3 regions of the Planococcus plakortidis genome follow, and region 2 is predicted to be linked to each of the others. Evidence: riboswitches for the same ligand, from Rfam matches in the RefSeq annotation. Region 2 holds a riboswitch; each other region holds the start of a gene.

Region 1 (10,299 bases), 650 kb from region 2:
GCATGTTTCCACCTTTGTTGGGTAGATGTTTCTACTTTTGTTAGGTAGATATTTCTACCTTTTTTAGGTAGAACTTTATGAGGGCTCAACCTTGGCAAAAAATGCTGGCATCTCCACCGAAAAAAGCATCCTTCTTAGCGCTTGTGCCGGGAAGGATGCTTTTTCTTCTATACATATAGCGGATCTTTCGCCGCATCGAGCGGCTGTGCTTCGACAAGCGGATAAAAACAGGCGACTTCCTGGCCCGAGAGCCCTCTCGGTTCGAGCGCCGGCACTTCCGTTTTGCAGCGTTCGGTAGCCATCGGGCATCTCGTATGGAACACGCAGCCGCTCGGCGGGTTGGCGGGTGACGGCAACTCGCCTTTCAAGACGATGCGCTCCCTTCCGCGCTCGAGCAGCGGGTCTGGGACCGGCACTGCCGACAGCAAGGATTGCGTATACGGATGCTGGACTTTCGTATGGAACGCGCCCCGTTCCGATTTCTCCATCACTTTTCCTAAATACATGACCGCCACCCGGTCAGCCAAATGATTGATGACGGACAAGTCATGCGCGATGAAAACATAGGTCAAGCCCAATTGCTTCTGCAGATCCTGAAGCAAATTGATGACTTGGGCCTGCACCGAAACATCCAGTGCACTGACGGGCTCATCACAAATCAGCAGCTCAGGCTCCAGGGCCAGGGCGCGCGCTATGCCGACACGTTGCCGCTGGCCGCCTGAAAACTCATGCGGCAGTTTATCGTAATGCGTGTCCGGGTTCAACCCGACCAGTTCGAGCAATTCCTTGACCCTCGATTCCAGCCGCTCGGTTTTTTTATAGGCTTTCAACGGCGCCGCGACACTGTCTCCGATCTTCATGCGCGGATTCAAACTGGTGTAGGGATCCTGGAAAATCATTTGGACATTGCGCCGCATGCCATGAAGTTCTTTGGCGCTGGCTTCGGCGTAATCTTTTCCGTGGAACAGGATTTCTCCCGAGGTCGGTTGTTGCAGGCCGACGATGCTTCTCGCGAGTGTGCTTTTCCCGCAGCCCGATTCGCCGACGATGCCGAGCGTCTCGCCTTTTCGGACTTGGAGGTCGATGCCGTTAAGCGCTTTGACGTAGCTTTTTTCGCGCTGCAACAAGCCTTTTTTGACGGGGAAATGGACATGCAGCCCTTTGATATCCAATAATGCGCTCATGTTGTCAGCACCTCTTCCAATTGGTTTTTCCGTTCTTCGAATTCATTGCTTGAGAGAATGCACGCTGCCGAATGAGTGTCTTCGCGACGCTCCAGCGGCGGATCAACTTGCCGGCATGCGTCCCGTGCGAACGGGCATCTCGGTTCGAACGCGCATCCTGCCGGCCGGTCGATCAAACTCGGCGGCTGCCCGTCGATCGGGATGAGTCGCTCTGGGCCGCCTTCCCGAATGACCGGGACCGAACGCAAGAGCGACCACGTATACGGCATCGACGTTCTATAGAAGATATCTTCAGCACTTCCCGATTCAACGATTTTCCCGGCATACATGACCAAGATGCGGTCAGCTAAATGAGCCACGACGCCGAGATCGTGGGTGATGACGAGAATGGCCGTGCCGTATTTTTCCTGTATGCCCTTCAGCAAATCCAAAACTTGCGCCTGTATCGTGACATCCAGCGCCGTCGTCGGCTCATCCGCAATCAATAGTTTCGGATTGGAAGCAAGCGCCATGGCGATCAAGACACGCTGGCGCATTCCACCCGAAAATTGATGCGGGTAGCTGTTCATGCGCGCTTTGGCATCGGCAATGCCGACGTCTTCCAATAACTCAATCGCTTTTTCGCGTGCTTGCTGTTTCGGCCGTTTTTGATGCGCTTGAATGGCTTCGATCAATTGCTTACCGATTTTGGATACGGGATTCAAACTCGACATCGGATCCTGAAAAATCATGGCGATGTCATTGCCCCGCAGTTTTCTCAGTTCCGTCTTGCCCATCTCCAATACCGGCTGGCCTTCAAAATAGATCGTGCCTTCCGGATATAGTGCAGGCGGTTCCGGGTTGAGCTTCATCAAGGAATGGGCGAGCACGCTTTTGCCGCTCCCCGACTCCCCAACGATGCCGATGGTCTCTCCTTTTTGGATGGAGAAGGACACGCCGTCGACCGCTTTCACGAGGCCGCCCGGTGTATCGAGATGGACATGAAGATTATCTACTTGCAGCATTCGAATACCCCTTTCAGGCAAGCTTCGTTTTGCGCTTGCGTTTCGCTTGATGTGGATTAAAACTGTCTCTTAGCCCATCGCCGAGCAAGTTCAAAGCCAGAACGGTGATGACAATCGCAAGGCCCGGGAAAATGGAATACCAAGGCGCGATGGTCACGTAAATCTGTGCTTCCTGCAGCATATTGCCCCAAGTCGGTGTGGACGGGTTGACCCCTACGCCAAGAAAGCTGAGAGCCGCTTCCGCTAAAATGGCTTTCGCGAAAATGAAGGTGCTTTGGACGATGACCGGGGACAAAATATTCGGCAATATGTATTTAAAAATAATTACCGCATGGCTCGATCCGGTCGTCTGTGCCGCTTCGATATAGGATTGGTTTTTCACTTGCAGCGTCGCCGAGCGGACGACTCTCGCCATGACCGGGAAAAATGCCAGTGTCAGAGCGATGATGATATTGGTGATGCTGCCGCCAAGTGCCGCGACCAGCGCAAGCGCAAGGATTAGCGCCGGAAATGCCAGAAAGCCGTCAATGATTCGCATCAGCACAAAATCCACTTTGTGGAAATAGCCGGAGATTAAGCCAATCACGGTGCCGATGACCGTCGATAGCACCGCAACGACGACGCCGACAGACAAAGAAACCCGAGCGGCGACGATGGTCCGCGAGAAAATGTCGCGCCCGAAATCGTCAGTGCCGAACCAATGCGCTGATGATGGGCCGGTCAAGCGCTGTTCCGGGGAAATCGCGGCTGGCGAAAACGGCAGCCAGGAACTGGCGGTGATCGCTGCAAGCGCGACAAGTACCAGCATGGCGAGTGCCAATAGATTCGTTTTCTTAGTAAGCATCGGTTTTGTCTCCTTCCAAATGTTCAATCATAGCGGATCCGCGGATCGAGGAATGTATAGAGCAAATCCACTAACAGATTGACGAACACATAAATGCCGGCAATGAACAGGACAATTCCCTGTACGACAGGGTAATCGCGGCGATGGATGGAATCGACCAAGAGCTGGCCGATGCCCGGAATCGTGAACAAAGTCTCGATGATGACCGTGCCCCCGAGCAAGCCGGCCACCGTAGCGCCGAGCACTGTGGTCGTTGGGATCAAGGCATTGACGAAGACATGGCGCATCAATACTTCGCGTTCCTTGACACCTTTCGCGCGCGCCGTTTTGATGTAATCCTGATTGACCGAATCGAGCATGCTGTCGCGCAGCATCCGGGCGATGATACCCACTTCGACGATCGCCAGCACAAACGACGGCAAGAGGATATGGTGAAGCCACGCATCCGCCCCTTCCGCAAACGGCACATAGCCAGCTACCGGAAAGATCGGCAGCGCGACGCCGAAGCCAAGCACCAATAGCGTCGCGAGCCAGAATTCCGGGACAGATACACCGAACAAGGAAACCGATGTGAAAATCGGATCCAAGACGGTCTTGCGCAGCGCGACGATGAGGATCGCCACCGGAATGGCAATGGCGAGCAAAATCACCGTCGATAGCGCCATCAGGCTGAAGGTCGGCCCGAAGTTCTCAGCGATCAGCGAGGTCACCGATTGCGAAGAGTAAACGGAAGTTCCGAGATCCCCCGTGATGACTTGTGAAAACCAATTGAAAAATTGGACGTACAGCGCTTGGTCCAAGCCCAGTTCACGCTCCAAATCAGCAATCGCTTCCGGTGAACTGTCCTCCCCTAAAATGAGGAACGCCGGGTTGCCGGGCGTCAGATGAACGATCATAAAGACGATGACACTGACGACCAGCATGACGGGAATCACCGATAACAACCGGCGAATCGTGTAGTTCAGCATTGCGTGTTCCCCCTTCTCCATAAAAGGAAGAAAATCGCCAGCATCGTTCCTGACGATTTTCTTCTCTTAATTATCCTGTTTGATGGCTCGTCGTTAATTGGTTTTATACGTATTCCAGAAGCGCGGGCCGTACCATTCGCTATAGTCGTGGATATCGGTTGTGCGCGCATTCAAGTTCGAGATGTTCGTCACTTTTTCAAACGGCAATTCTTCATAGAGCGTTTCGTTCAAGCCGGCGAGGATCTGCTGTCGCTCTTCCTCGGATTCCGCTTGTGCCCACTTGGCGATTTGCTCCTGCCATTTCTCACTGTTGTACCAGCCGCTGCTGTTCGAATCCTGGCTCAACATGCCTGCCTGGTTCGGCGAGAAGAACGGGGACCATCCAACGACCACTAGATCCCAATTGGAAGCCTCTCCCCATTTCTCAAGGTATGTTGCCCATTCATAGGATTCCAGCTCGACCGCAAAGCCGGCTGCTTCAAGCTGCTGTTCAGCGATCTCGGCAATTTTCTTATAGTCGTTGGAATCGCTTGAGAAGATGATTTTGATCGGTTCGCCGTCGTAGCTGCTTTCTGCCAATAAGCGTTTCGCTTCCTCCACATCATAGGACAGGAAGCCGTCTGTGTTTTCTTCCGAATATAGTGCGGTTTGGTTCGGCGTGAACAAAGCGCCGTCCAATTCGTAAAATTCCTCGTTTCCGTATGTCGCTTTGGCAATTGCTTCTTTATCGAGCGCCGCGTTCAATGCCTGGCGCACTTGCAGGTCATCGAAAGGCGCTTCCGATTTATCCGGCGTCAACACTGTATAGCCGTTAGTGGCGGTGCCTGCTTCGATATTCGGCGTGCTTTCAATCACTTCGTACAAATCGAGCGGCACTTCATCGCCGAAATCGTAAAGCCCGGTTTTCAAGCCATTAACCACCACTTGAGGGTCTTTGACGATCTTGAAATGGACCGAATCCACATACGCTTTTTTCTCTCCCGTCAAACCGCTTGTCTCATCGGTTCTGGATGCATAGTCGTCGTATTTGGAAAGTACGATTTCATCGCCGCGCTTCCACGAATCAAACTGGAAAGGCCCGGTGCCGATATACTGGTCATGGTCGAGCGGCTTTTCGCCGGCCGCTTCAGCGACCTCTTTCGGCAAGATGACGGCAGCCGATTTTGGGGCAGCCAAGTCGGAAAGTAAAGAGCTATAGGCTTTGTTCAATTGAATGGTTAACTGCAAACCGTCTGCTTCCACGGACTCAACGTGGTCGTTGGTGATCTTGCCGACAGATGACACTTTCAGCCAACGTTCGATGGACGCTTTGGCATCTTCTGCCGTTACTGGTTCCCCGTTATGGAAAGTTACGCCTTCACGCAAAGCAATCGTGTAGGTTTTTCCGTCTTCACTCACTTCATAATCTTCTGCGAGCAGCGGTGCCGCTTCAAAATCCTGGTTCAAGGCAAACAAGCCTTCATAAATATGCCAGCCGATTTTGCGAGCGGCACTTTCCCCTGTATACATCCAATCGAGCGTGTTCGGATCTGCGCCGATCGCCACATTCAATTCTCCGCCTTCTACAGGTTCTGAAGCTGCGCCTGAATCTGATGGGCTTGCTTCACTGCCGGAACAACCGGCCAATCCGATAAGTGCAATTAACGTGATAACTAAAAAGATGATATTCTTCACGATGTTCCTCCTTATGATTTAAAAAATAATGATGCTTCGAGTATGTATGCAACTGCTTAAAAGCCTATCCAAGTTCCCAGATTTTCAATGAAGCGTCGAAGTGTTGATGCGCCAATCTGCCGCTCAAGCTCCGACGGGATTTCGAAAACCATTTGTCCACTGAAGGCACCTCCTTCGCTAAAAATAATTTATCTTACCTGTTTACTTGGTTTTAACGTAATAAAAAAACCCCTTCTTCTTTTCGACAAGAAGAGGAGTGGTTTCATACGTTCGATCGCCTCTCTTATCTCTGTACTCGCGGTACAAGGAATTAGCACAGTGCCGCATTGCGGTCTGCTGCTTTGACGTCTCAGGGCCAGTCCCTCAGTCAATCTCGATAAGATGATTAAATTGTAAAGTTCATGTTACGGCCCTTGATCCAGCTTGTCAACATTATTTTGAAGAAATTGAATTTATTTACATGACGTTGAAATTCGATTTGGTTTACGCTTGCCGTCCTGTCGGCAAAACACTCGACTGTTCGATCCATTCAATAGATTTGGCGACGATAAAATCCAATTCATGGTCCATGGAAGCGATGTGATAGGAATTATGGAGTTCGTGCTTGAACGCGTGTTCTGAACCGACCTTGCCGAGAATATAATCGGTGTTGGCTGGCGGTACGACATGATCTTCAAGCGACTGGAAACACACAACCGGGCAGTGGACTTCGCCGAGCTTTGCGCGGACAGCATCCATATAGCCGAGCAATTGCTGATACGCTTTGACCGGCGCTTGCCCGTAAGTGATTTCCACCGCATCCGCTTTTTTGATATCGGGCGCATCTTCTGTGACGTAAGCATGGGCCGGGCGGCTGCGGTAAGTTTCAAATTGCGGGATGTCGATCGCCGGATTGATCAACGCGATGCCCTGGATTTCAGAATGGCGGCTGGCCAGATCCAAGCTCAAGGTGCCGCCCATCGATTGCCCAATGACAAAGACCGATGTGCATGTTTGCTTGAGTTCTAAATAGGCCTGCTCGACACTCTGGAACCAGTCCTCATTAGAGAATGGTTGCAGGTCCTTGAAATGGGTGCCATGGCCCGGCAGCCGCGGACAGGAAACCGTATAGCCTTGCTTGCCGAGCGCTTCGCCTAATTCCCTGACGCTTTGCGGCGTGCCGAGAAACCCGTGGCACAATAGGATGCCGGTGCTGCCGCCTTTCAGAAAGAAGGCTTCTGCCCCTTGGATGACAGGATATTGTTCGTTCATGCAATCCCTCCTTCAGCTGTTTAAAATCAGGAGGCCCACTAGCTGCCCCTAATGTGAAGTAGTGCGAAAAAAGCTTATTCACATTAGACTATATTTAAAACCTACTTGTCAACTAGGTTTTATAAAATGAACGATCAACCACACCAGGCGCTCCCTTAATGCTTTAAACTTCCGAAGGCTTCCCTTGGCGCGCCCATGACGCAATCGCTGCAATATCAGCGGGCGTCGTGCTGCAACAGCCGCCAATGATGTCAGCTCCTGCTTCATGCCAGGCTTTCGAATTGGCTGAAAACGCACCAGCCGACGGTTCTTCGCTCCAGGTTTTGCTTACCGGGTCGTAAGTGGCGCCGGAATTCGGATAGACGATGACCGGTTTGGAAGATGCGCTTTTCACTTCCTGGATCAAGGATCCGATAAATTGCGGCGCTGTGCAATTAATGCCGATCGCCGCCACTTGCGGCTGGACATCGAGCCAGTTCGCACAATCTGCAATCCGCTCCCCGTCGCTAATATGGAACTCATCTTTCGCGCTGAACGTGAACCAGGCAGACACTTGCGGAAATTCTTCCAGCACGCTTACGATCGCTTTCGCTTCCACGAGGCATGGCAAAGTTTCACATGCTAACACATCCGCCCCTGCTTCGACCAGCACACGGATGCGCTCTCTGTGGAATGCAGCCAATTGCTCTTCGCCAATCGCATAGCCGCCGCGGTATTCAGACCCGTCCGATAAAAACGCACCGTACGGGCCGACAGAGGCCGCCACTAAAGGCTTCGGCCTATCCGAACGATCCGCTGCAGCGTCCCAAAACTCATCGCGTGCTTGCGTTGCCAGCTGGACAGATTTCGTGATCAACGCGATCGCTTGTGATTCTGTCAGCCCTCTTTCCCGGTAGCCTTCAATGGTCGCCTGGTAACTGGCCGTAATGGCACAGTCCGCTCCCGCTTCGAAATAATCCACATGCACTTTCTTGATCAACTCCGGATTTTCAATCAATATTTTCGCGGACCATAAGGAATCATTCAAATTGCATCCGTAGTTCTCAAGCTCTGTCGCCATCGCCCCGTCCACAATCAGGACCGGGAACTCGTTCAATATCTGTTCAATCGGGTTCATTCCAAATCATCCTTCCGCTCTCAGTCGTTACACTTTATTTTTCAGCCTTGGACGGCTTTCCCTAAAAATTGCCTCGTTCTTTCGACGGCGGGCTTGGTGAAAATTTGCTCAGCCGTGCCTTGCTCGATAATGACGCCGTCTTCCATAAAGATGACGCGGTCTGAAATTTCCCGCGCGAAACTCAATTCATGGGTTACGATGAACATTGTTTTGCCGGTGTCCGCGACGCGGCGGATGGTGGCCAATACTTCATCGACCAGTTCCGGGTCCAGAGAAGACGTCGGTTCGTCGAATAATAGCACTTCCGGGTCCAAAGCGAGCGCACGGGCGATGCCGACGCGCTGCTGCTGGCCGCCGGACAATTGCGCAGGGTAATGGCTCAGTTTATTCGATAAGCCGACCTGCTCGAGCATCTCGATGCCTTTTTTGTCAGCGGCGTCTTTTTTCATCCGCTTGACGCTCGTCAACCCGACGGAGACATTTTGCAGCACCGTCAGATTCTTGAACAAATTATATTGCTGAAACACCATACCTGTGGCGGTCCGGAGCGCGAAGATTTCTTTTTTCTTAGCGGCCGCCGCATCCACCCGCTTGCCGCCGATTTCCACGATGCCGCTCGTTGGCTCTTCTAAAAAATTGATGCAGCGCAACAGCGTCGATTTCCCGGAACCGCTTGGCCCGAGAACCGCCACCACTTCACCTTTCTCGACGCTTAAATCAATCCCTTTCAAAACATGCTGGCGGTCGTAATATTTATGCAAGTTCTCCAATTTGATCATCAGGCAATCCCTCTTTCATATCTGCGTGCACGTTTCTCGATCTTCACCAATAAGCGCTCGACGGCAATGCATAAGATCCAATAGACGATCGAGACGGCGATATACACTTCAAAGAACGCCAAGCCGCGGGAGCCGAGGATTTTTGCCTGCCCCATGATATCGATGACGCCGATGATAAACACGAGCGAAGTGTCTTTGATCGTGCTGATGAACATATTGCCGAGATTCGGGATCGCTACTGTCAAGGCCTGCGGGAAGACGATCTTCAGCATCATCTGCACAGGCGTCATGCCGATCGCTTTGGCGGCTTCGAACTGCCCGCGGTCGACCGATTCGATCGCCGAACGGATCGTCTCGGATAAATACGCGCCCAAATTGATGGAAAAGGCCATCAAGGCATAGAATTCCGGAGCGATGCTATTGACGTCTGCCGACTGAAGCCATCCGTATTCACTCTGGAGAAAATAAATGATTTTCGGAATCCCGTAAAACACCAGGTAAATCTGCACCAATAACGGCGTGCCCCGGATAAAGGAAATATAGATCGACGTGATGACACTGAGCACAGGCACTTTGTAGATTTTGATTAATGCCGCAGCCACACCGATGACCAGACTCAATAGCAGCGAGCCGACTGCTATGCCGATCGTGACCGGCAGCCTGGAAATAATGGCAGGAAAGCTCTCGATCAAGAAATTCAAGTCCAGTAAATTTTCCATTGTCTCTGTCCTTCCGTTAGCTTATTCAGGGATGTAGTCGCCGCCGGTCCATTTCTCGGACAGTTCGGACAAAGTGCCATTTTCTTTCAACTGTTTCAAGATCGGGTCGATCAAAGCTTTCAACTCTTCGCCTTTTTCTTCGTCTTTCAAGACGATGCCCATATCGTCATTGACCAAAGGCTGCCCGACAATTTCCACGCCGAGTTCATTCTTTTCCAGTACTGCGTTCATCATGATCGGGTCATTGACGTATGCGTCGACGCGGCCGTTCTGCACATCCTGCAGAATTTCCGATGGGTTGCCGCTTTCACTGTATTTCAATTCGATCGGCTCATCGGCCGTCTCATTGTATTCCTCAAGCAATAAGGTATAGGAATCGCCTGCCAACGCCCCGACCGCTTTGCCTTCCAAATCTTCAATCGTTTGAATATCTTCACGGCCTTCCTTCACTGCAATGACCGTTTCCGCTGCGAAATACGATTCATCGGTGAACAAATACTTTTCCTGGCGTTCCGGCGTTTTCGCTACTTGGTCAGCGATGGCCTGGATTTTATTCGACTCGAGTGCAAGGAACATGCTGTCCCACGGCACCGCGACGTATTCGAACGTATAGCCGTCCAATTGTTCATCGACGGCTTTCATCATGTCCACGTCATAGCCCGTCAATTGATTGGCGTCATCCGCAAAAGCGAAAGGCGGGTAATCATTTTGCGTCCCGACGCGGATCACTTGCTCTCCATCAGCATTTGCCGTCTCTTC
Region 2 (10,299 bases):
CCACGCTGCGTCGATTGCGGACTGGCAAGGCTTTGCCGGGCACGCCATCCATTTTTTAGCGCTCGTATTATGGGCAGGTGTTTTGATCCACATCGCCTGGTTTTTGCGCGACGGGCGCAATTGGCGTGCATTTCTCAAGTGGTTTACACCGTTTTCTATTGCTATGATGATCCTGTTGATCGGCAGCGGCATCTGGCTCATGCTATTTTTTGTGGCGCCGGAAGATTACGCGAGCTCGTGGATTTTGCCTTACGGGCAGCTCTTGCTCTTGAAGCATTTGAGCATCGTGCCGCTGTTGCTCGCGGCGTTCATCAATGCCTTCTTATCCAGAAGCGACGCTCCGAACCGCGCATGGCTTAAAGTCGAGAGCTCGCTATTGTTGTTGGTGTTATTGATCACCGCCTTCATGAGCAAGCTCGCGCCGCCGCATAACATCAACGAAACATTTCGCGTGGAAGGCAGCGCGCCATTTATCGAATGGTTGGCCGGGCCGCAATATTTGCCGGTGCACGCGGTGTGGACGCCGAACATCGATGCATTCCTGATGCTTTCGATCGGCTTGATTTTCCTGGGCTTGCAATGGCTAAGCTACCGTAAACAATTGCCTGAATGGCTGTCGTTCATCTTCGGCCTCGGGTTTGTCGTTTCGGTATATACCGGATTGATGTTCAGCTTCTTATTTTAATGAAGAACCTTGCCGGAGATGGCGAGGTTTTTTTCTTGGAAAGAAAATTTCGACTATCGGATAAGTTGTTGTGAGTTGCAGGGGATTCAGTTACACTTAAAATGGCAAGGAATGGATTTTAATTATTCAAAAATTTACACTTTAACAATAATTAGACAACTAGAAGTATTTTTGTATGCTGCTATTCCTTTCTCATAAAAATCACAGAATGGCGAGGTACATATAATGGCAGATTTACGGGTGCCTGAAAAGCGCTTCAGGCCCGAGCTGGAAGGAATCCGCGCGGTCGCCGCGCTTTTGGTGGCGGTCTATCATATTTGGATTGGGTCGGTTTCCGGCGGGGTTGATGTCTTTTTCATCGTCTCAGGATACTTGATCACAACGTCTCTTTTGTCACGGATGGTGCGCGAAGGCCGCATCAATTATTTGGAAAATTTATTGGGACTCGCGAAACGGTTGTTTCCGCTGGCATTTACGGTGCTTGCCGTAAGCGCTGTGCTGTCGATTTTCCTGTTGCCGCTCAGCACATGGCGCCAGACAATCGCCGAGTTGTTTTCGTCGATGTTCTATTTCCAAAATTGGCAGCTTGCCAATAGCGCCGTCGATTATTTGGCGCAGAACAATACGGCGAGCCCGTTCCAGCATTTCTGGGCATTGTCGATCCAAGGCCAGTTTTATGTAACATGGCCAATCGTCATCACGCTTGTTTATTTGCTGGCGACAAAAATCCTGAAAACGCCGGTGCGCAAAACTTTGCTCGCCGTGCTGACGGTGATTTTCCTCGCATCACTCAGCTATTCGGTTTATATCACGGCAGTCAACCAGCCGTGGGCGTATTTCGATACCTTCGCCCGCGCTTGGGAATTCTCGCTCGGCGGGATGCTCGCGTTGCTGCTCCCTTATTTGAAATTCTCAAACCGTGCACATCTCATCATGGGCTGGGTGGGGCTTGCAATTATCTCGTTCACTGGCATAGTGCTGCCCGTTTCGACAGTATTCCCTGGATTTGCGGCATTGCTGCCGACCGGCGGGGTGATCCTTGTCATCATCGCCAGTGAAAACGGCCAGGCATTCGGCGTGCAGAAATTGCTCGGGTCGAAGCCATTCCAGTATTTCGGCAGCATTTCTTACGGCTTTTATTTATGGCATTGGCCGCTATTAGTGTTTTACTATGCCTATTTCAATACCGAAACGGTCACCGCACTCGGCGGCATCGGCATTTTGGCCATCACACTCGTTTTGTCGATCATGACCATCCGGCTCGTCGAAAAGCCGGTGCGCGAGATGCCGGTCAAGCATTCGAAAAAACGCTTGTCGAAAGTATTGGTCGCGTTGATGACACCGGCAATTCTGGTCGGTCTCTCATGGGGCGTATTCGTCCAAGCAAGCAGCGGCGGCACAGCAACGGTAGAGGACAATCCAGGCGCACGCGCCGTCTCGGAAAATATCCAGCCGTCGAAAGAAGCTAAACTGCAACCGGATTTCTTATCGGCAAAAGAAGATTTGCCGACATTCTATAGCGATAAAGATTGTTTCTCGACAGGCAGTGTCAGCTCGAAACTCAAGGAATGTTCGTTCGGCGTAACGGAAAACCCTGAGCGTGTCGTGGCATTGGTCGGCGGTTCGCATTCCGGACATTGGTTCCCGGCACTTGAAGCCGTCGCAGAAGAAATGAACATGCGCATCGATGTCTATAATAAAGACGCGTGCCGATTCTCAAGCGGCGATTTCGACGGCCAATTGGATGAAGCGTGCATGACGTGGAACGATAACCTTCAAGAGCGCTTGATGGCAGAACCGCCTGATTTGATCTTCACGACAGCGACGGTGAATTCTGGCGATACGGTGCCAAAAGGGTATCTTGCTAAATGGAAAGAGTTCGAAGGGATCGCGGGGATTTTCGCCGTGCGTGACAACCCCCGCATGAAAGTCGATCCGACGCTGTGTCTCGATGAATTGAGCGTCGACAATTGCTCGGTTGAACGCAGTAAAGCGTTGTCGGATGTTGTGCCATGGGAAAATACAGAAGACATCCCGGACAATGTGACGTTCGCCGATATGTCCGAGTATTTCTGCACGGACGATACGTGCCCGCCGGTCATCGGCAATGTGCTCGTCTACCGCGATAAGCATCATTTAACGACGCTTTATTCGCAAACGATGGGGCCTGCATTAAGAGAACATCTCGAACCGGCTTTTGAAAAGTTGAACTGATGAATACTGAACGCCTCCGGAAGGGCACTCTTCCGGAGGCGTTTTCTATTGATTCGTTTTGCAGGGAAAACAAATGCTGTGTCGAAAGAGAATAGCAAGGAACAAAGTGCGCAGCAAAATCGGAGAGGGGTATGTGGCATGAAACGCAGATGGCCGGTTTTAGCATTGACGACGCTCGGGGCATACGGAATTTACCGGAAATATAAAGACATGACGCGGCTTGTTAAACCGACATGGCCGGAAGTCCGGCACGCCGGTGAAGTGGAACAGGCAAGAACGGACAATCTTCCAAAACCGATCGCCAAATGGCTGGAAGTGAGCGGCGCGATCGGCCGGGAACAGGTGATGGGCGTTTACGTAAAGCAAGTGGGCTGGATGAAAACGAAACCCGACCAGGAAGAATGGAGTGAATCGACCGCCGAGCAATACAGCTTTATGGAGCCGCCGTCGTTTTATTGGAAAGCGCGCATGAAAGTGGACGGCTTGTTCGTTACAGGGGCCGACAGTTTTCGGGATGGCCGCGCGGGCATGCGCCTCCGCTTTGCGGGCCTCGTGCCGATCAACCGGTCGATGCCGGACGGCAAGCTGGATGAATCGGCCTTGCAGCGCTTTTTAATGGAGATGGCGTGGCTTCCGGGACTGGTGTTCAGCCCGTACGTGCGGTTTTTGAACAGCAATGCCCATTCCGTGGAAGCGGAAATGACCTATAACGGGTCGACCGCCAATGTAACCTTCGAGTTTGATGAAACAGGGCGCATGAAGCGGGCGCGGGCGATGCGCTATAAAGACGTCGGCGAAGAGGCGAAGCGCTTGCCGTGCATTGCCGAAGTGCATGAATGGCAACAAGTCGACGGCATCGAAATCCCGCGTCGCATCGACATTACGTGGATCATCGACGGCCAAGCCTTCACGTGGTATAAATTCACTGTCGAAGCCGCCAAATTCAATCCGCGCGTTCCGGATGCCTGGTAAAGGCCGGAAATGTAACAGAAAGTTCTTTGTTTTTTGATAAATCACCTTGACCCAAATCATCGCAGGGGGTATCATGTGGGAATACTGAAAACTGCATAGTGAATTCTTATCTAGAGAAGTCGAGGGACTGGCCCGATGACGCTTCAGCAACCAGCCGTTAGGTCAGGTGCTAATTCCAGCAGGCATATGCCTGGCAGATGAAAAGGAACGAGTCCGATATCGTAAAGCCTTCTTTTTCATGGAAGGCTTTTTTTGTTTCATATCGATGCGTCCGCAGCTGCACGGCAAAATCAGACAGAGGAGGACGAATCATGTTATTGGATGAACTGAAAAAACGGATGCTGACGGCGGACGGCGCCATGGGAACGCTGTTGTACTCGTACGGCATCGAATATTGCAACGAGGAATTGAACATCCAGCGCCCGGAAGTGATCGAGAAGATCCACCGCGATTATATCGCAGCCGGGGCCGACATTATCCAAACGAACACATACGGGGCGAATGCCCATAAACTGGCGCGCTACGGGCTCGAAGAACAGACCGAAGCGATCAATAAAGCAGCGATCGCCATCGCCAATAAAGCCGCAAAAGACGGCGGGCAGTTTGTCGTCGGTACGATCGGCGGCATCCGCGGCATCCGGAAAAGCGATGCCACTTTGGATGAAATCGTCGCTATGGTCGACCAGCAGGCGAAGCATTTATTGTCCGGCGACCCGGACGGCTTATTGCTCGAGACGTATTACGATTTCGAGGAACTGGCGGCGACCGTCACCCATTTGAAGAAACTGACAGACGCCCCTTTAATCGCGCAATTGTCGATGCACGAACCCGGCATTTTGCAAAACGGCATGAGCTTAAACGAAGGATTGAAACGGCTCGATGCGCTCGGCGCGGAAATCGTCGGCGTCAATTGCCGGCTTGGCCCGCACCATACCATCCAAGCATTTGAAGGCGTCGAACTGCCGGAAAAAGCGTTTTTATCCGCTTATCCGAACGCTTCGCTATTGGATATCGAAGACGGGCGCATCGTCTATGAATCGGAAGCCGATTATTTCGGCCGTGCGGCACTGCTTTTGCGCGAAGAAGGCGTGAGACTCATCGGCGGTTGTTGCGGCACGACGCCAAAACATATCGAAGCAGTGAAAAAACGCATCGGCCATTTGCAGCCGATCACCGAAAAGAAAGTCGAAGAGAAAAAGCCGATTGTCATCCGCGAGGCGGAGGCGTTAAAAGACAAGCCCTTGCACGAAAAAGCGAAAACCGAGCGGACGATCATCGTCGAACTCGATACGCCGCGCCATTTGGACATCGAGAAATTCCTTGAAGGTTCAAAGGCATTGGACGCAGAAGGCATAGACGCCATCACGATGGCCGACAATTCACTCGCTTCGCCGCGCATCAGCAATATGGCGATGGGTTCGATCATCAAGCACAAGCAGGATGTCAGACCTCTTGCGCATATTACGTGCCGCGACCGTAATTTGATTGGCTTGCAATCGCATATCATGGGGCTGGATGCACTCGGCATCCACGACATACTCGCCGTCACGGGCGACCCGACCAAAGTCGGCGATTTCCCAGGCGCGACAAGCGTCTACGACGTGTCGAGCATGGAGTTGATCCAGCTCATCAAAAAGCTCAATGAAGGCATTTCATTTTCCGGGAAACCGTTGCGGAAAAAAGCGAACTTCTCAGTTGCCGCCGCGTTCAACCCGAATGTCCGTGTGGTGGAACGGGCGGTTCAAAGGCTCGAGAAGAAAATCGAAGCCGGTGCGGATTACTTCATTTCGCAGCCGGTCTACACAAAAGAGAAAATCATCGAAATCCACGAAGCAACGAAGCATTTGGACACGCCGATTTTCCTCGGGGTCATGCCGCTGACGAGCATCCGCAGCGCCGACTTCTTGCATAACGAAGTGCCGGGCATCAAATTGTCGGAAGAAGCACTTGACCGCATGCGGGCTTGCGGTGAAGACAAGGAAAAAGCGACCGCAGAAGGCATACAGATCGCAAAAGAATTGATCGACACGGCAGCGGAATTGTTCAACGGCATTTATTTGATCACGCCATTTGTGCGCTACGACATGACGGTGGAATTGATCCGCCACATCCGACAACTAGATTTAAAGAAAGCGAGCGATCGTGCCTATGCCTAAACATTTAATTGAACAGCAACTCGAAAAACGCATCTTGATCATTGACGGCGCGATGGGAACGATGATCCAAAACGCGGATCTGTCCGCAGAAGATTTCGGTGGTGAGGAATACGACGGCTGCAATGAATATTTGAATATTGTCCGTCCCGACGTGCTTGAAGGAGTACACGACGCTTATTTGGAAGCGGGTGCTGATATCATCTGTACGAACACATTCGGCGGCACGCCAGTCGTCCTCGATGAGTACGGGCTCGGGCATCGTGCAGCGGAAATCAATCAAAAAGCGGTCGAAATCGCCAAAAAGAGCCAAGCGAAATATTCGACGCCAGAATGGCCGCGCTTTGTTGCGGGTGCACTCGGGCCGACGACGAAAACTTTGTCGGTAACAGGCGGTATCACGTTTGATGAATTAAAGCAGGATTTCCAAGTACAGGCGAAAGCCTTGATCGAAGGGGGAGCGGATCTATTACTCCTTGAGACGAGCCAGGATATGCTCAATGTCAAAGCGGCGACGATTGCCATTCGCGATGCTTTTGAAGAAACTGGTGTGGAATTGCCGGTGATGATTTCAGGGACGATCGAGCCGATGGGCACGACGCTTGCCGGGCAGACGATTGAAGCGTTCTATGTATCGATCGAACACATCAAGCCGCTTTCAGTCGGCTTGAACTGCGCGACAGGGCCGGAATTCATGACCGACCATTTGCGTTCATTGTCTGAATTATCTTCAGGTTACGTCAGCTGCTACCCGAACGCCGGGCTGCCGGACGAAGAAGGGCATTACCACGAAACGCCGGAATCCTTGTCGAAAAAACTGCGCGGCTTTGCTGAAAAAGGCTGGCTCAATGTCGTCGGCGGCTGTTGCGGCACGACGCCTGCACATATCAAAGCGGTGCGTGAAGCGGTCGACGGGCTGGCCCCGCGCGAACGCAATGAAACAAGCCATGGCCATGCAGTATCCGGTATCGAAGTACTCGAATACGACGAGTCGATGCGCCCGCTATTTGTCGGCGAACGCACGAATGTCATCGGTTCGCGCAAATTCAAGCGGCTCATTATCGAAGGGAAGTTCGAGGAAGCGGCAGAAATCGCCCGTGCCCAAGTGAAGAACGGGGCGCACGTCATCGATATTTGCCTGGCGAACCCGGACCGCGATGAACTGGAGGACATGGCGGCATTCATGCAGGAAGTCGTCAAAAAAGTGAAAGTGCCGCTCGTCATCGACTCCACGGACGAAGACGTCATCGAAGCGTCGCTGAAATTCTCGCAAGGCAAGGCGATCATCAACTCGATCAATCTGGAAGACGGCGAAGAACGCTTTGATGCGGTCATGCCGCTCGTGAAAAAATATGGCGCTTCGGTCGTTGTCGGCACGATTGACGAAATCGGCATGGCCGTGACGCGTGAGCGCAAACTCGAAATTGCGGAACGTTCGTACGGATTGCTGACCGAAAAATGGGGAATCGCCCCGGAAGACATCATTTTCGATCCGCTCGTGTTCCCGGTCGGAACGGGCGATGAGCAATACATCGGCTCGGCGGTGGAAACGGTTGAAGGCATCCGCCTCATCAAGGAAAAGCTGCCGCGCGCCTTGACGATCCTCGGCGTGTCGAACGTGTCGTTCGGTTTGCCGCCGGTCGGCCGTGAAGTGCTCAATGCCGTTTATCTTTACCATTGCACACAAGCCGGGCTTGATTACGCAATCGTCAACACCGAGAAGCTTGAGCGCTTTGCGTCGATTCCGAAAGAAGAAGTGAAGATGGCGGAAGAATTGTTGTTCGAGACGACCGATAAAAACTTGGCGGACTTCACGGATTTCTACCGCGATAAGAAAAAGGAAAAAACCGAAGACGATATTCCGGATACCGTGCCGGAGCGCCTCGCGTACTATATTCTTGAAGGCACGAAAGAAGGACTCATCCCGGATCTTGAAAAAGCGCGGGAGATGTACGAAGACCCGCTTGAGATCATCAACGGCCCGCTTATGGAAGGCATGGCGGAAGTCGGCCGCTTGTTCAACGACAACCAGCTGATCGTCGCGGAAGTGCTGCAATCAGCAGGCGTCATGAAAGCGGCAGTCTCTTATCTTGAAGGCTTCATGGAGAAAAAAGAAGACGATAGCGGAAAAGGCAAGGTTGTACTCGCGACCGTCAAAGGAGACGTCCACGACATCGGCAAAAACTTGGTCGATATCATCCTGTCGAATAACGGATTCAAGGTTATCGACATCGGCATCAAAGTGACGCCGGCGGAACTGATCGAAGTGATCCGCAAAGAACAGCCGGACATCGTCGGCTTGTCGGGGCTGCTCGTCAAATCCGCCAAGCAGATGGTGCTGACGGCGCAGGATTTCCGCGAAGCGGATATCGACGTGCCGATCCTGGTCGGTGGAGCGGCCTTATCCCGACGCTTCACCGAAACGAAGATCGCCGCGGAATACGACGGCCCGGTCATTTATGCAAAAGACGCCATGCAGGGGCTGGACCTCGCGAACCGACTGCAAAGCGGCACCGGTAAAGCGGAATTGCTCGATGAACTCGGCGCCAAGCAGGAAAAGCGCCAGGCACAGGAAGCCGCGCGTGCTGAAAAAGGAGCCGTTGCTGTTGCCGAAAAACCGGTCAAGACCGTGCGCGAAGATGCGCCAGTTTACGTGCCGAACGATTTGCGCAGGCATGTCTCGAAAGAGTATTCAGTGGCGCACCTGTATCCATACGTTAATATGCGCACCTTGATCGGCCATCATTTGGGGCTGCGGGGGTATAGCGATAAACTCTTGCAGCAAGGCGACGCGCGGGCAGTGGAATTGCATGAACTCGCAACGAAGTTTCTCCAGTCCGGGTTCTTGAAGCCGGCGGGGATGTATCAATTCTTCCCGGCGCAATCGGACGGTGACGACGTCATCATCTACGATCCGAAAGATGCCAAGACAGAAATCGAGCGCTTCACCTTCCCGCGCCAACAAAAAGCGCCGTTCTTGTGTTTGGCCGATTATTTGAAATCGGTGAGCAGCGGCGAGATGGATTATGTCGCGTTCATGCAAGTGACGGCAGGACACGGCGTCCGTGCAGAAGCGACGCGCTTGAAAGAAGCGGGGCGTTTCCTGGAAAGCCATGCGCTGCAGGCGACCGCTTTGGAACTGGCAGAAGGTTTCGCAGAACGCATGCATCAGGAAATCCGCGACCAATGGGGATTCCCGGACGCGACGGACTTCTCGATGCGTGACCGGTTCGCGGCGAAATACCAGGGGCAGCGTTTCTCGTTCGGCTACCCGGCCTGCCCGAATCTGGAGGACCAGGCGAAGCTGTTCAATCTCATCAAACCGGAAGACATCGGCGTCCACTTGACGGAAGAATTCATGATGGACCCGGAAGCATCGGTTTCGGCGATCGTTTTCGCCCATCCGGATGCGCGTTATTTCAATGTAGAGTAATAGGGACGGACCGGGGGAGCCCGGTCCGTTTTAAAATTATAAAAGAAGTAATGACCGTCGAAACTTATGAAAAGAGTAGATACTGTTGTCAGATCAAAATAATCAATGATGATGCTAAGTGGTTTGGAGAAGTGTCTGCGCGTAAAACCTTCTGCTCAATAATGCTGCGCATTACTTCGCAAAGATAATGTCTCCCGTAGTTCGACCTTATCTTTCCTGTGGATCAGCGAGACGACCGAGACCCCGCAAGCAGCGAAGCGGCTGAGGAGGCTTGGGCGCGAGCCCACGGAAAGCGGGCAGTAAACTTCGGAAAGCCACCTTGAATTTAATTGTTTGATATATGATAAAGCGGACTGGCAGACCCCGGTCCGTTTTTCTTTGTGTTCGAGTGGTAAGATGAAGAGTAGAGAGTTACAGGAGGTGGGGACGGATGACCGTCTTGAATATTTTGGATTACTCGCCGATCGATGAAGGCGAAACGGCAGCTTCCGCGCTTCGTTCGACTGCGGAGCTCGCGCGTCTTGCGGACCGTTTGGGCTATAAACGCTATTGGGTCGCCGAGCATCATCAAGTGTTTTCGGTCGCGGGCAGTTCGCCGGAGATGCTCATGATGCATCTCGCGACACTCACCGAACGCTTGCGGATCGGTTCCGGCGGCGTCATGTTGCCGCATTACAGCGCCTATAAAGTGGCGGAGAATTTCCGTCTGCTCGAAGCGTTGCATCCGAACCGGATTGACCTGGGCGTCGGGCGCTCGCCAAGCTTCCGGCTCGTCAACCAGGCGCTCAATGAATCAAAAGGCAAGCGCGTCCCTTACGCCCAGCAACTCATCGACCTGGAGA
Region 3 (10,299 bases), 1.6 Mb from region 2:
CCGATGTGCCCGCCGGCAATTGCGTCACGCCGACAAACCGCTCACCGAGCATGTCGAGTGTATCCAGTAAATACGATTGGTCAAAGCCTTGGAACGATCCCGACACGATGGCGCCTCCGGATACATTGAAGTTTTCAACAGACCTCATATAATCCGGAGCCGTGAATGCAGGCGGCAGATAGCCGTGGTTTTCGGCTACCGGAAATCTCGGATCGATAATATGTAAATGGGCATCGAAGATTTTCACTTTCTTCATCGCTCCAGTTCTTCCGTCAATGCCGAAATCGCTTGCCTGACACTCTTTAGATTCGCTTCATCGTTCATCTCATTTCGCGCATGCAAAAGCGCCGGCCGCACCGACTCGACAGAACGCCCGAATGCGTACATCCAGTCTTAGCGCGGTACCATCCACGTATGGAAATGATGCGTCGTGTCTTCATTATAGAAATAATAGACCGATTCGATGCCAAGCACGTTTCGCTGTGCTTTGCGGATTTCCGCCAGGACCGTGATGTAGTCGATCCGCTCTTCTTCAGTCAATTCGTCCAGGCTTTTCAAATGGCGCTTCGAGGCGAGGATGATCAAGCCAGGGATGGGATATGCCACATCCTGATGGGCATGGAAATGCTCCGTCACCATCACGACGCCGCCTTCCGGTTCGATCAATCCATTCACCAACGCGCAGCTCAAGCATTCCACTTCGACGGTTTCGCCATTTGCCAAGGTGATGGTTCTCATTTCAATCGCCCTCCTCGGCTGTCAGTATTGAATATTTTCATTTACCGGAATGAACCATCCCATGCATAAGTCGAAAAAGAGGCCAATTTCTCGAAATAATGCTCCATGCGCTGATAGACCGAAGGCACGATCAAGCGCTCCCGGTTCATTTGCTGGAACTCAATCCAATTGACCAGCTGCGCGGCGCACACTTCACCCGGCTGGAGCTGCAGGGCATCCATGTCGATGCGTTCCTTGCATCTCCAGACATAGCTGTCCAGGAAATAATTGCCGCCTTTCATCTGGCCTAAAAAGCGTAGTTCATCAGGTCTTGCCAATAAACCCGTTTCTTCCTCCAGCTCGCGGAGAGCCCCCGTCAAACTGCTTTCTCCCGCCACCACGGAGCCGCGTGTCGTTTCCCAAAGCATCGGAAGCGGCTTTTCCGGATCTCGTTGCGTCATGAAAATCCTTCCATCTGCATTGAGCGTGATGACTTCCGCGACAATGTGGAACTCGCCAGGACGCAATTTATTGCCTCTCATATGTTTCTTTCCGAGCGGGTTCCGCTCTCCATCATATAAATCCCAAACTTCCATTTCCCTTTGCTCCCATCCCTTGAACGTGAATTCCCGACATATACTCCTCAAGTAGTTACTCCTGTTTATACTTTAAAGAATATTCCCATTAATTAACAGACTTTTTTCACTCATTTTGGAATTTTATTTTTCACTAAAAAAAGTGCCGGAGACAGACGCCCCCGGCACTCGATTCATTTTTTGGATCGCTGTTGAACGTATATGGAATTGACTGCTTCTTCAGAGCTATTGTGGCTGTCCGGTCCCGAGATTCCGGGATGTCCGTAGAAAAATGTGTTGTTCATATAATCTCTTGCACAAACTGGCGGCATTCATTTGAAAAAAGGATGAACGCATGATATGACTTGAAGTGCTCGGGCTGCAGACGGCCTCTTCACACCAAAATCCTTTTCGAACTACATCTCTTACTCACCAGTTGCAACGAAATAGCGGATGCGCGCTTCGATATCATCGCGTACCGATTGGAACACTTTCCATTTCTCTTCTTCGGTGCCTTGCGCTTTCGCCGGATCCGTAAAGCCCCAGTGGTCGCGTTTTACGTGAGGAGGCGTCATCGGGCATTTATCGGCCGCATCGCCGCAAAGCGTCACGACGAAATCGGCATTGTTCAAAATTTCGGTATCGATGACATCGGATGTTTGTCCTGAAATATCGATATTCACTTCATTCATCGCTTTCACTGCGTTCGGGTTCAAGCCATGCGCTTCGATCCCGGCACTCAACACTTGCCACTCATCGCCCAAAATTTCCTTCCCCCAGCCTTCTGCCATCTGGCTGCGGCAGGAATTGCCTGTGCATAAAAAGTACAATGTTTTTTTCGTCATATTGATTAGCTCCCTTGTTCCATGAATGGTTTTTGTTAGATCAATGTTCATTCAACTTGATGCCTTTTCCGCATTAACACTTATTCACAACGAATGCGCAGTCCCTGCTCCACCAACTTCTCGATGCGTTCGTCCTGGCTTGGAATGAACGCCAACACTTGCATGAGCATGTCGTATAATTCACTGTCCTGGTTCAATGAATAGAAAATCCATTGCCCCTTGCGCTTTTCCTTCACTAAACCGAGATCGCGAAGCTTGCGCAAGTGCTGGCTGATGGCGGACTGGCTGACGTTAAAGATTTCCACGAATTCGCAGACGCAGCAATCGTTTTTTTCGAGCAATTTGACCATCGACAATCTTGTCTTGTCACCTAATAGCTTCAGCAGCATGCTCGCTTTGTCAATTTCTATTTCGCGCGCTTTCACTTCCATCGGATGATTCCCCCGCTTCTATACTTAGGTTTGCTTAAATACTTTAATACCAAATACAGCATATCAGCATATGCTTATATGTTCAAGCAGTGATCTGAATGATAAAACATGTACAGCGCGTATTTTTCATAGAAAAAAGGAGCGGCATGCTCCCGCTCCTTCCTGATTGAATCTTTTCTTCAATGATGATGATGCCCAGCCGCTTCAGTCTCTTCTTGCCCTTGGCAGCGGATCGAGTCGTCATGGGGATGATCTTCGGTTTCCAACTGCACGGTGACATGGCCGATTTTCAGCTCCAACAGCGCATGTTCAATATCCCTAAGCACTTGCTGGCTGTCCTTGAACGAGATATGTTCTTTGATGACCACATGTCCCGACATGGCATTCTTCCCGCTCGTGATGCTCCACACGTGAAGGTCGTGGATACTTTTCACGGCAGGCAGCGCTTCGATCGTTTGCGCTACTTGTTCCAGGTCGACATTTTTCGGCGTGCCTTCCATCAAGACATGCACCGCTTCTTTCGTTACGCGCCAACCGCTGATCAAGACAAGGATGGCGACAACTACACTCGCCAGCGGATCTGCCCATGCCCACCCGAAGAAAATGATCAACAGGGCCGCCGTGATCGCGCCGACCGATCCGAGCAAATCACTTAAGACATGTAAAAAAGCGGCACGGAGGTTCAAGTTTTCTTTCGTATCGCCTCCGCGCATCAAAATCCACGCAACGAGGATATTGACGAGCAAGCCGATAACCGCAATGGCCAGCATGCCCGAAGTCGCAATTTCAGGTGGGTCGGAAAATCGGTGATAGGCTTCATAGAAAATATAAAGTGAAATCAACACTAGTGTTACTCCATTAAAGACTGCCGCCAGAATTTCAAAGCGTTTATAGCCGTAGGTCTTCATTTGATCGGCCGCTTTTTCGCCGATGGAAAAAGCCAGGTAGCCGACACCGAGCGAAATGGAATCGCTGAGCATATGGCCGGCATCCGCCAGCAGCGCAAGGCTGTTCGTCAAATATCCGCCGATCGCCTCGACCACCATATAACCGGTGATGATCAGAAAGGCGATCAACAATGTTTTTTTATTGCGGCTATGCGCATGGTCATGTGATGATCCCACCGCCAACACCTCCACTGCAGCTTCTTAATAATCCTCTTCTATATGTGTATTCCCGAATCATGGATGGATATCCTTTTCGAAAAAATCTTTTCCGCATGGAAAAACCGGCTCATAAGGCCGGTTTCATTAGCTTTTTGCAGCAGCTGTACTCAAAATGGATTCCAGTGAAGCTTCGAAACGCAGGTTCATTTCCCGTTTCAACAAATGCAATTTTTGGGCATGGTCCGGTTTCACGCCAGTGATGGCCGCGTCGATTCCCATGACGCCCAAAGTCTGCACGAGCGATTCCAGGTAATGGACGCCTTCTTGTGTCACTGTCCCCATCGCCGTCAAATCGATCACGACCGTGTCCGCTTCATATTCATAGATTCGGGTCACGACGTAAGGGCGGATCGCTTCGACTTTCTTGGCGTCCAAATTGCCGAATAACGGAATCAGCACATAGCCGCCCCCGACTGAGATGCACGGCGCGGATAGTTCCCGCACTTTTTCCAACAATGCGTCTGCCCGTTCTTTTTCCTTCAGCAATTCATAATCCGTTTCCTTCAAGCGGCCGCGAAGGCGGACCATTTGCGCCGTAATCGAATCCAGTTGCCCATCTTTCGGCACAAGCACCAAATTCAACGAGAAGTCGCTATCCCAGCGGTAATGGACATCCGCTAAAAACAAGCCGTCGCCCACCATGAAGTTCAGCTCTACGGGCTTCTGCTTCGTGCGTTGTTTCAATAGGCGTTCGGCTTTCGGGCGGCTGCCTTCATCAAGCAGCTCAAAAAACGTTTCCGGCGCGCCGAAAAGCTGTTCGGCTTCCGAGGATTGGTCGACCACTACAAAGCTATTATTCAACCTGAAAGCCGGCAGCGGCCATTCAGCCAGTGGAGAGCGTGTCATCGTTCGGCCCCTTTCCAGTGCGGATCCATTCCCTGAGCGCACCCAGTTCCCGGACAACTACCGCGCCTTTCACATGCAAATCCGCAAAACTCGACAAGGTGACAGCCCGGCCGCCGATCAGCACGGCGGGGTTGGAACCGGTGTGCGCAAAAGCTTCCGCATAGGTTTTCAAAGCCGGCAGCCGATGCGCGAGCGCGCCGGATAATGCCACGACGTCCGGCTGCCATTCCCCGGCCAGTTCAAGCGCTGAATCAAGCGGCAGATTCGGCCCCATGTAGCGGACTTCATACCCTTCTTCGCGGAACAATGCGGCGACCATCTTGAGCCCGATATAATGCTCTTCGCCTTCCGGCCCGAAAACCATCGCCTTTTTTGGCCCGTTGCCTGCCTTGTTCCGCAGTTCCGTAGCGGACAGCACAAAATCACAGACGGCAGTGGCCAAATGCTCTTCCGCTACCGATATCTCATTTTGTTCCCATAGTTCACCGATACGATACATCGCCGGTGTCAATAATTCGCTGTAGAGCTGTTCGTATGAATGGCTTTCCAGGAAATCCTGGACATATTTCAAAGCTTCCTCTTCCTGTCCCTGCAGGAAAAGATCCGAAAGCTGTGTTGATTCGTGCATTTGATCAGCCCCTTTTATGTTGAGGGAGCTCCAATAACCGGACTGCGCGATCGAGGCAGCCCAGCATGAAATCTCCTTGCGTTGTTTCGGTGTAGCGCGGCACAATATCCATAAGCCGCCTGAAATTATCGATGATGAGGGCGGTTTCGACATTGCGGCTCACAAGCACCGTCTCGAGCCAGATGGCGTAGTCGACAAAGGATTGCTCGCTTTGCAGCTCCCACGCGGTTTCGAGATAATCCAAGTGGTGATGATTGTCTTTGACGGTATGTTCATATCCCTTATCGCCGAAACGTTCCCATAAATTCGGATACGCTTCGTATATACCGTCTGCCGTGTCGGTCGCGATTTGCTGTTTTTGTTCCTGGTTCATTCGGCCACCACTTCGTACTGATGGACTTTCGGCACGATGCCCGCGAGTTCCTGGTCAGGATAGTTCTTTTCCAAATCATGGATTTCCTTGAACTCCTGGCTCTTGACCCAGTTCATATACGACTGTTTGGACTGCCATTCCAGATGAACAGTCAATTCATGTCGCTTTTTCGTGTTTTGGATCAACCGGAATGAAGTAAAGCCTTCCGCCTGGTCCACACGGCGCGAGCGTTTCTGGTAAATTTCGATGACGTCTTGTACCTTGTCTTCAGGCACAATGACGGTGGATGTGACGATGTACATAATTCAGAACCCCTTTGCAACTAGCTTTGTATAAGCTGGGCATGATTAAAGTTTACCTCAGCATACCATTTCAGCTCCCGGAATAAAAGCGAGCGCCTTTAAGGCAATTATAAGAGTATTTTCAATATTCCGCTTGTATTCCGCACGCAATTGCCGTATGATGGAAAACATCAACCAACAGCAAACGACAACTTTATAAAATGATTCTTATCGAGAGAGATGGAGGGATTTGGCCCTTTGAAGTCTCAGCAACCGGACAATGTCACGGTGCTAATTCCAATAGGTACAGCCTAGTAGATGAGAAGATGGCATATACGGCAGGGGCTTTCTTCTAATCAATAGAAGAAAGCCCCTGCTTTTTGATTTGAAAGGATGAGGACCATGACACAGCATAGTTTAGAAACTCGACTGGTACAGCTCGGCAACCGCAGCGACCAACGCACAGGAGCGGTCAATCCCCCGATTTACCTTTCCACCGCTTATGAACACGAAGGCCTTGGCAAATCCACAGGCTATGATTATACGCGGACAAAAAACCCGACACGGCAGCTTCTTGAAGAAGGGATCGCGAATCTGGAAGGCGGCGACGCAGGCTTTGCATGCAGCTCCGGAATGGCCGCGATCCAACTGGTCCTCTCCTTGTTCCGTCCGAACGATGAAATTTTGCTTCCTGAAGATATTTATGGCGGCACCTACCGCCTGCTGGAACAATATGAAGAGAAATACCATATCCGCCCCATTTACGATTCCTTCATCGATCCGAAAACAGCTGAAGCGAAAATCACTGACAATACAAAAGCGATTTTTATTGAAACCCCAACCAACCCATTGATGCAGGAGATCGATTTGGAATTGTATGCACAATTGGCGAAACGCCACAAGCTTTTGCTGATTGTCGACAATACCTTTTTGACGCCTTTCCTGCAGCAGCCGCTCGCAATCGGTGCGGATATCGTACTCCATAGCGCCACCAAGTATATCGGCGGCCATAACGATGTGCTCGCTGGGCTAGTCGCCGCAAAAGGCGTCACTTTATGCGAAGAACTGTTCACTGCCCACAATTCGGCTGGTGCCGTGCTATCTCCGCTCGATTCCTGGCTGTTGATCCGCGGCTTGAAAACCTTGCCGCTGCGCATGCGCCAGCACGAAGCCAATGCCAAGGAAATCTCCCGTTTCCTGGAGACACATGATGCCGTGACAGATGTACTGTATCCAGGAAAAGGCGGCATGTTGTCGTTCCGCCTGCGCGAAGAGCGATGGATTGGGGAATTCCTCGAGAGCCTATCGCTCATCACATTTGCCGAGAGCCTCGGCGGCGTAGAAAGTTTCATCACATATCCTGCGACCCAGACCCATGCCGATATGCCGGTCGCAGAACGCACGGCACGCGGCGTCTGTAACCGCCTGCTCCGCTTCTCTGTTGGCGTCGAGCAGGCAGAAGATTTAATTGCTGATTTGTCCCAGGCCTTGGCTAAACTAAAAAAGGAGGTCGTTTCCCATGAGTGAACGACGCGAGACGAAATTGATCCATTCCGCAGGCATCGATCCATTAACAGGCGCAGTCAATGTTCCGATCTATCTGTCTTCCACTTTTCATCAGGAGAGTATCGATTCGTTCGGGCCTTTCGATTACAGCCGTTCCGGCAACCCAACGCGCAAATCACTTGAGGAAACGATCGCCAAACTTGAAGGCGGCGCACGGGGCTTGGCCTTTTCTTCCGGCATGGCGGCTATTTCATCAGCCTTCATGCTGTTGAAAGCCGGCGACCATGTGCTCGTTTCGGAAGACGTGTACGGCGGCACGTACCGCTTCATCACGGAAGTGCTCGAAAAATTCAAAGTCGATTACACCTTCGTCGATATGACCGACCTTGGCGAAGTGGCCGCCGCTTTCCAGCCGAATACGCGAGTCGTCTACATTGAAACGCCTTCCAATCCGGTCATGAAAATCACCGATATCGAAATGGCCGCTAAACTGGCGAAAGCGAACGATGCCATGACCTTTGTCGACAATACTTTCATGACACCGCTTTACCAGAACCCGCTTGAACTCGGCGCGGATATCGTACTTCACAGCGCGACGAAGTTCCTGTCGGGCCATAGCGATATCACGGCTGGGCTTGCGGTGACCAAAGATGCCGGGCTTGGGGAACAATTGGCATTCATCCAAAATACATTCGGCTCTGTACTCGGTGCCCAGGATTCCCATACCTTGATCCAAGGCATCAAGACACTTGGCGCCAGAACGAAACAATCCGGTGAAACGACTGCGCGCATTGCGGAGTATTTGCATAAGCATCCGCTTGTCGAGGAAGTCTATTATCCCGGCTTCTCGTTCCATCCCGGAAACCCGATCCATAGCCGCCAAGCAAGCCACGCCGGTTGTGTGCTGTCATTCCGCCTGGCAGATAAAGACGCAGCCCGCATTCTCGTCGATGCTTTGGAGATCCCGGTGTTCGCGGTCAGTCTCGGTGCCGTCGAATCGATCCTATCCTATCCCGCTACGATGTCCCATGCCGCCATGCCGCCGGCTGAACGGGAAAAACGCGGCATTACCGACGGGCTTCTGCGCTTCTCTGCAGGACTCGAGCATCCCGATGATTTGATCAATGACTTCAGCCAGGCACTCGAAAAAATTGCGATCGCCAAAGGGCTCAGCATCGCTGATTGATGCCAAGCAATCAACAGACTGCCCGCTTCGTCAATTACAAGACGAAGCGGGCAGTCTTTTTCACGTGCATCTGCAATACACCCGAATCCCCATATCCCAATAAGAAAGCCTGAATTCCAGGGGGAGGGAATTCAGGCTTTCTTCCATTTATCATAAAACGATCTGCTGGGCAGGCTCTTTGAGCGATACTTTGGCAACGCCCGTTTCTTCCGCAGCTTTGGAGACGGCTTCGGCAACCGCCTGTGCCACGCGCGGGTCGAACGGCTTCGGTATCACATACTCTTCGTGCAGTTCATCGGTAGCGATCAAGGCGGCGATCGCTTCGACTGCCGCGATTTTCATCGCGTCATTGATATCACTCGCCTGTACATCGAGTGCGCCGCGGAATAACCCCGGGAACGCCAGTACATTATTGACCTGATTGGCAAAATCGGAACGCCCTGTCCCGATGACCCGTGCACCGGCTGATTTCGCGGCATGCGGCAAGATTTCAGGATTCGGGTTCGCCATGGCAAAGATGACCGGGTCTTCATTCATCGAGCGCACCATGCTTTCCGTCAATGTGCCTTCTGCCGATACGCCGACAAAGACGTCGGCATCGGCGATGACTTCCTCCAATTGCCCTTGTTCCATCCGGTAATTGCTCATTTCCGCTACTTCCGCCTTGAATGGATTCATGCCGTTCGGGCGCCCTTTATATATCGCGCCTTTGGTGTCGCACATGACGATATGGCCGAATCCGAACTTCGCCAGCAATTTGACGATGGCAATGCCTGCTGCGCCGGCGCCATTCACGACCACTTTCACGTCCTCCACTTCCTTTTCGACCAACTTCAAGGAATTGATGAGGCCGGCCAGTGTGACAATCGCAGTGCCGTGCTGGTCATCATGGAATACGGGTATATTCATTTCCTGTTTTAAACGCTGTTCCACGATAAAACAAGTCGGGGCGGCGATATCTTCCAGATTGACGCCGCCAAAACCGGGTTCGAGCAATTTGACGGTCCGGATGATCTCTTCGGCATCCGTCGTATCCAGGCAGATCGGGAAAGCATCCACACCGGCAAATTCCTTGAACAAGAGAGCTTTCCCTTCCATGACCGGCAGCGCCGCTTGCGGCCCGATATTGCCAAGGCCGAGTACTGCGGTGCCATCCGTAATGACCGCCACCGTGTTGCCTTTCATCGTGTAGTCATGCACTTTCTGTGGGTCGGCATGAATTTCGCGGCACGGTGCGGCTACGCCAGGAGAATAGGCGAGGCTCAGATCCCTTTCGTTTTCCACAGCCACTTTTGAACGAATCTCCAATTTCCCTTGATGCCGGCTATGCAAGTTCAGCGAATCGTTTTTCAGATCGGTCATTTGCCTCATCTCCCTTTTGATTATAATTGTTTATTATATCGCCTCCCCACTAAATTAAAAGACTTTTCTTATAATTCTGATTAATTTCAGACTTTAGGCTGATAGAGAAAGAGTGAGGATCCTCACCCTTTTTCCATATCCTGCTTGAGGAAATGGATCAACGCTTCTTCCCGTTTTCCTTGTACAGCTTTCGATTGCTCTTCCGGCCACTCGTAGAAGCCGCTCCCTGTCTTTGCCCCGAGTTCGCCTTTTCCTGTCAACTCACTTAATGTCCTGCCCGGTTTTTGGTCTGTCGACAGGTCTTCGAATAGATAATCGGAGATCGCATGGAAAATATCCAAACCGCCGAGGTCTGCCGTCTGCAGCGGGCCGGTCACCGGCAA

Evidence for each region. A riboswitch is a leader RNA that binds a small molecule or an ion and turns the genes downstream of it on or off. The one in region 2 is predicted to bind S-adenosylmethionine.
Region 1: another riboswitch for S-adenosylmethionine. It lies ahead of BBI15_RS15925 (ABC transporter substrate-binding protein); the one in region 2 lies ahead of BBI15_RS03115 (bifunctional homocysteine S-methyltransferase/methylenetetrahydrofolate reductase).
Region 3: another riboswitch for S-adenosylmethionine. It lies ahead of BBI15_RS11355 (methionine biosynthesis PLP-dependent protein); the one in region 2 lies ahead of BBI15_RS03115 (bifunctional homocysteine S-methyltransferase/methylenetetrahydrofolate reductase).

The regions. Positions count from the first base shown of each region.
Region 1 covers NZ_CP016539.2:3,198,467-3,208,765, forward strand. The annotation lists gene BBI15_RS15905 (ABC transporter ATP-binding protein) at 168-1,184, opposite strand; gene BBI15_RS15910 (ABC transporter ATP-binding protein) at 1,181-2,188, opposite strand; gene BBI15_RS15915 (ABC transporter permease) at 2,202-3,032, opposite strand; gene BBI15_RS15920 (ABC transporter permease) at 3,056-4,000, opposite strand; gene BBI15_RS15925 (ABC transporter substrate-binding protein) at 4,094-5,674, opposite strand; SAM riboswitch class I at 5,955-6,057, opposite strand; gene BBI15_RS15930 (alpha/beta hydrolase) at 6,158-6,925, opposite strand; gene mmuM (homocysteine S-methyltransferase) at 7,089-8,042, opposite strand; gene BBI15_RS15940 (amino acid ABC transporter ATP-binding protein) at 8,084-8,821, opposite strand; gene BBI15_RS15945 (amino acid ABC transporter permease) at 8,821-9,540, opposite strand; gene BBI15_RS15950 (transporter substrate-binding domain-containing protein) at 9,562-10,299, opposite strand, start outside.
Region 2 covers NZ_CP016539.2:585,496-595,794, forward strand. The annotation lists gene BBI15_RS03100 (copper resistance D family protein) at 1-685, shown strand, start outside; gene BBI15_RS03105 (acyltransferase family protein) at 911-2,899, shown strand; gene BBI15_RS03110 (DUF6920 family protein) at 3,038-3,871, shown strand; SAM riboswitch class I at 3,975-4,075, shown strand; gene BBI15_RS03115 (bifunctional homocysteine S-methyltransferase/methylenetetrahydrofolate reductase) at 4,180-6,027, shown strand; gene metH (methionine synthase) at 6,020-9,457, shown strand; gene BBI15_RS03125 (LLM class flavin-dependent oxidoreductase) at 9,888-10,299, shown strand, end outside.
Region 3 covers NZ_CP016539.2:2,236,373-2,246,671, forward strand. The annotation lists gene BBI15_RS11305 (amidohydrolase family protein) at 1-247, opposite strand, end outside; gene BBI15_RS11310 (HIT family protein) at 394-738, opposite strand; gene BBI15_RS11315 (NUDIX hydrolase) at 780-1,313, opposite strand; gene arsC (arsenate reductase (thioredoxin)) at 1,718-2,137, opposite strand; gene BBI15_RS11325 (ArsR/SmtB family transcription factor) at 2,218-2,568, opposite strand; gene BBI15_RS11330 (cation diffusion facilitator family transporter) at 2,748-3,692, opposite strand; gene BBI15_RS11335 (STAS domain-containing protein) at 3,819-4,580, opposite strand; gene BBI15_RS11340 (cobalamin B12-binding domain-containing protein) at 4,558-5,208, opposite strand; gene BBI15_RS16565 (hypothetical protein) at 5,213-5,581, opposite strand; gene BBI15_RS11350 (antibiotic biosynthesis monooxygenase family protein) at 5,578-5,883, opposite strand; SAM riboswitch class I at 6,088-6,187, shown strand; gene BBI15_RS11355 (methionine biosynthesis PLP-dependent protein) at 6,265-7,389, shown strand; gene BBI15_RS11360 (aminotransferase class I/II-fold pyridoxal phosphate-dependent enzyme) at 7,382-8,554, shown strand; gene ystJ (NADP-dependent malic enzyme) at 8,705-9,916, opposite strand; gene BBI15_RS11370 (3-hydroxyacyl-CoA dehydrogenase family protein) at 10,039-10,299, opposite strand, start outside.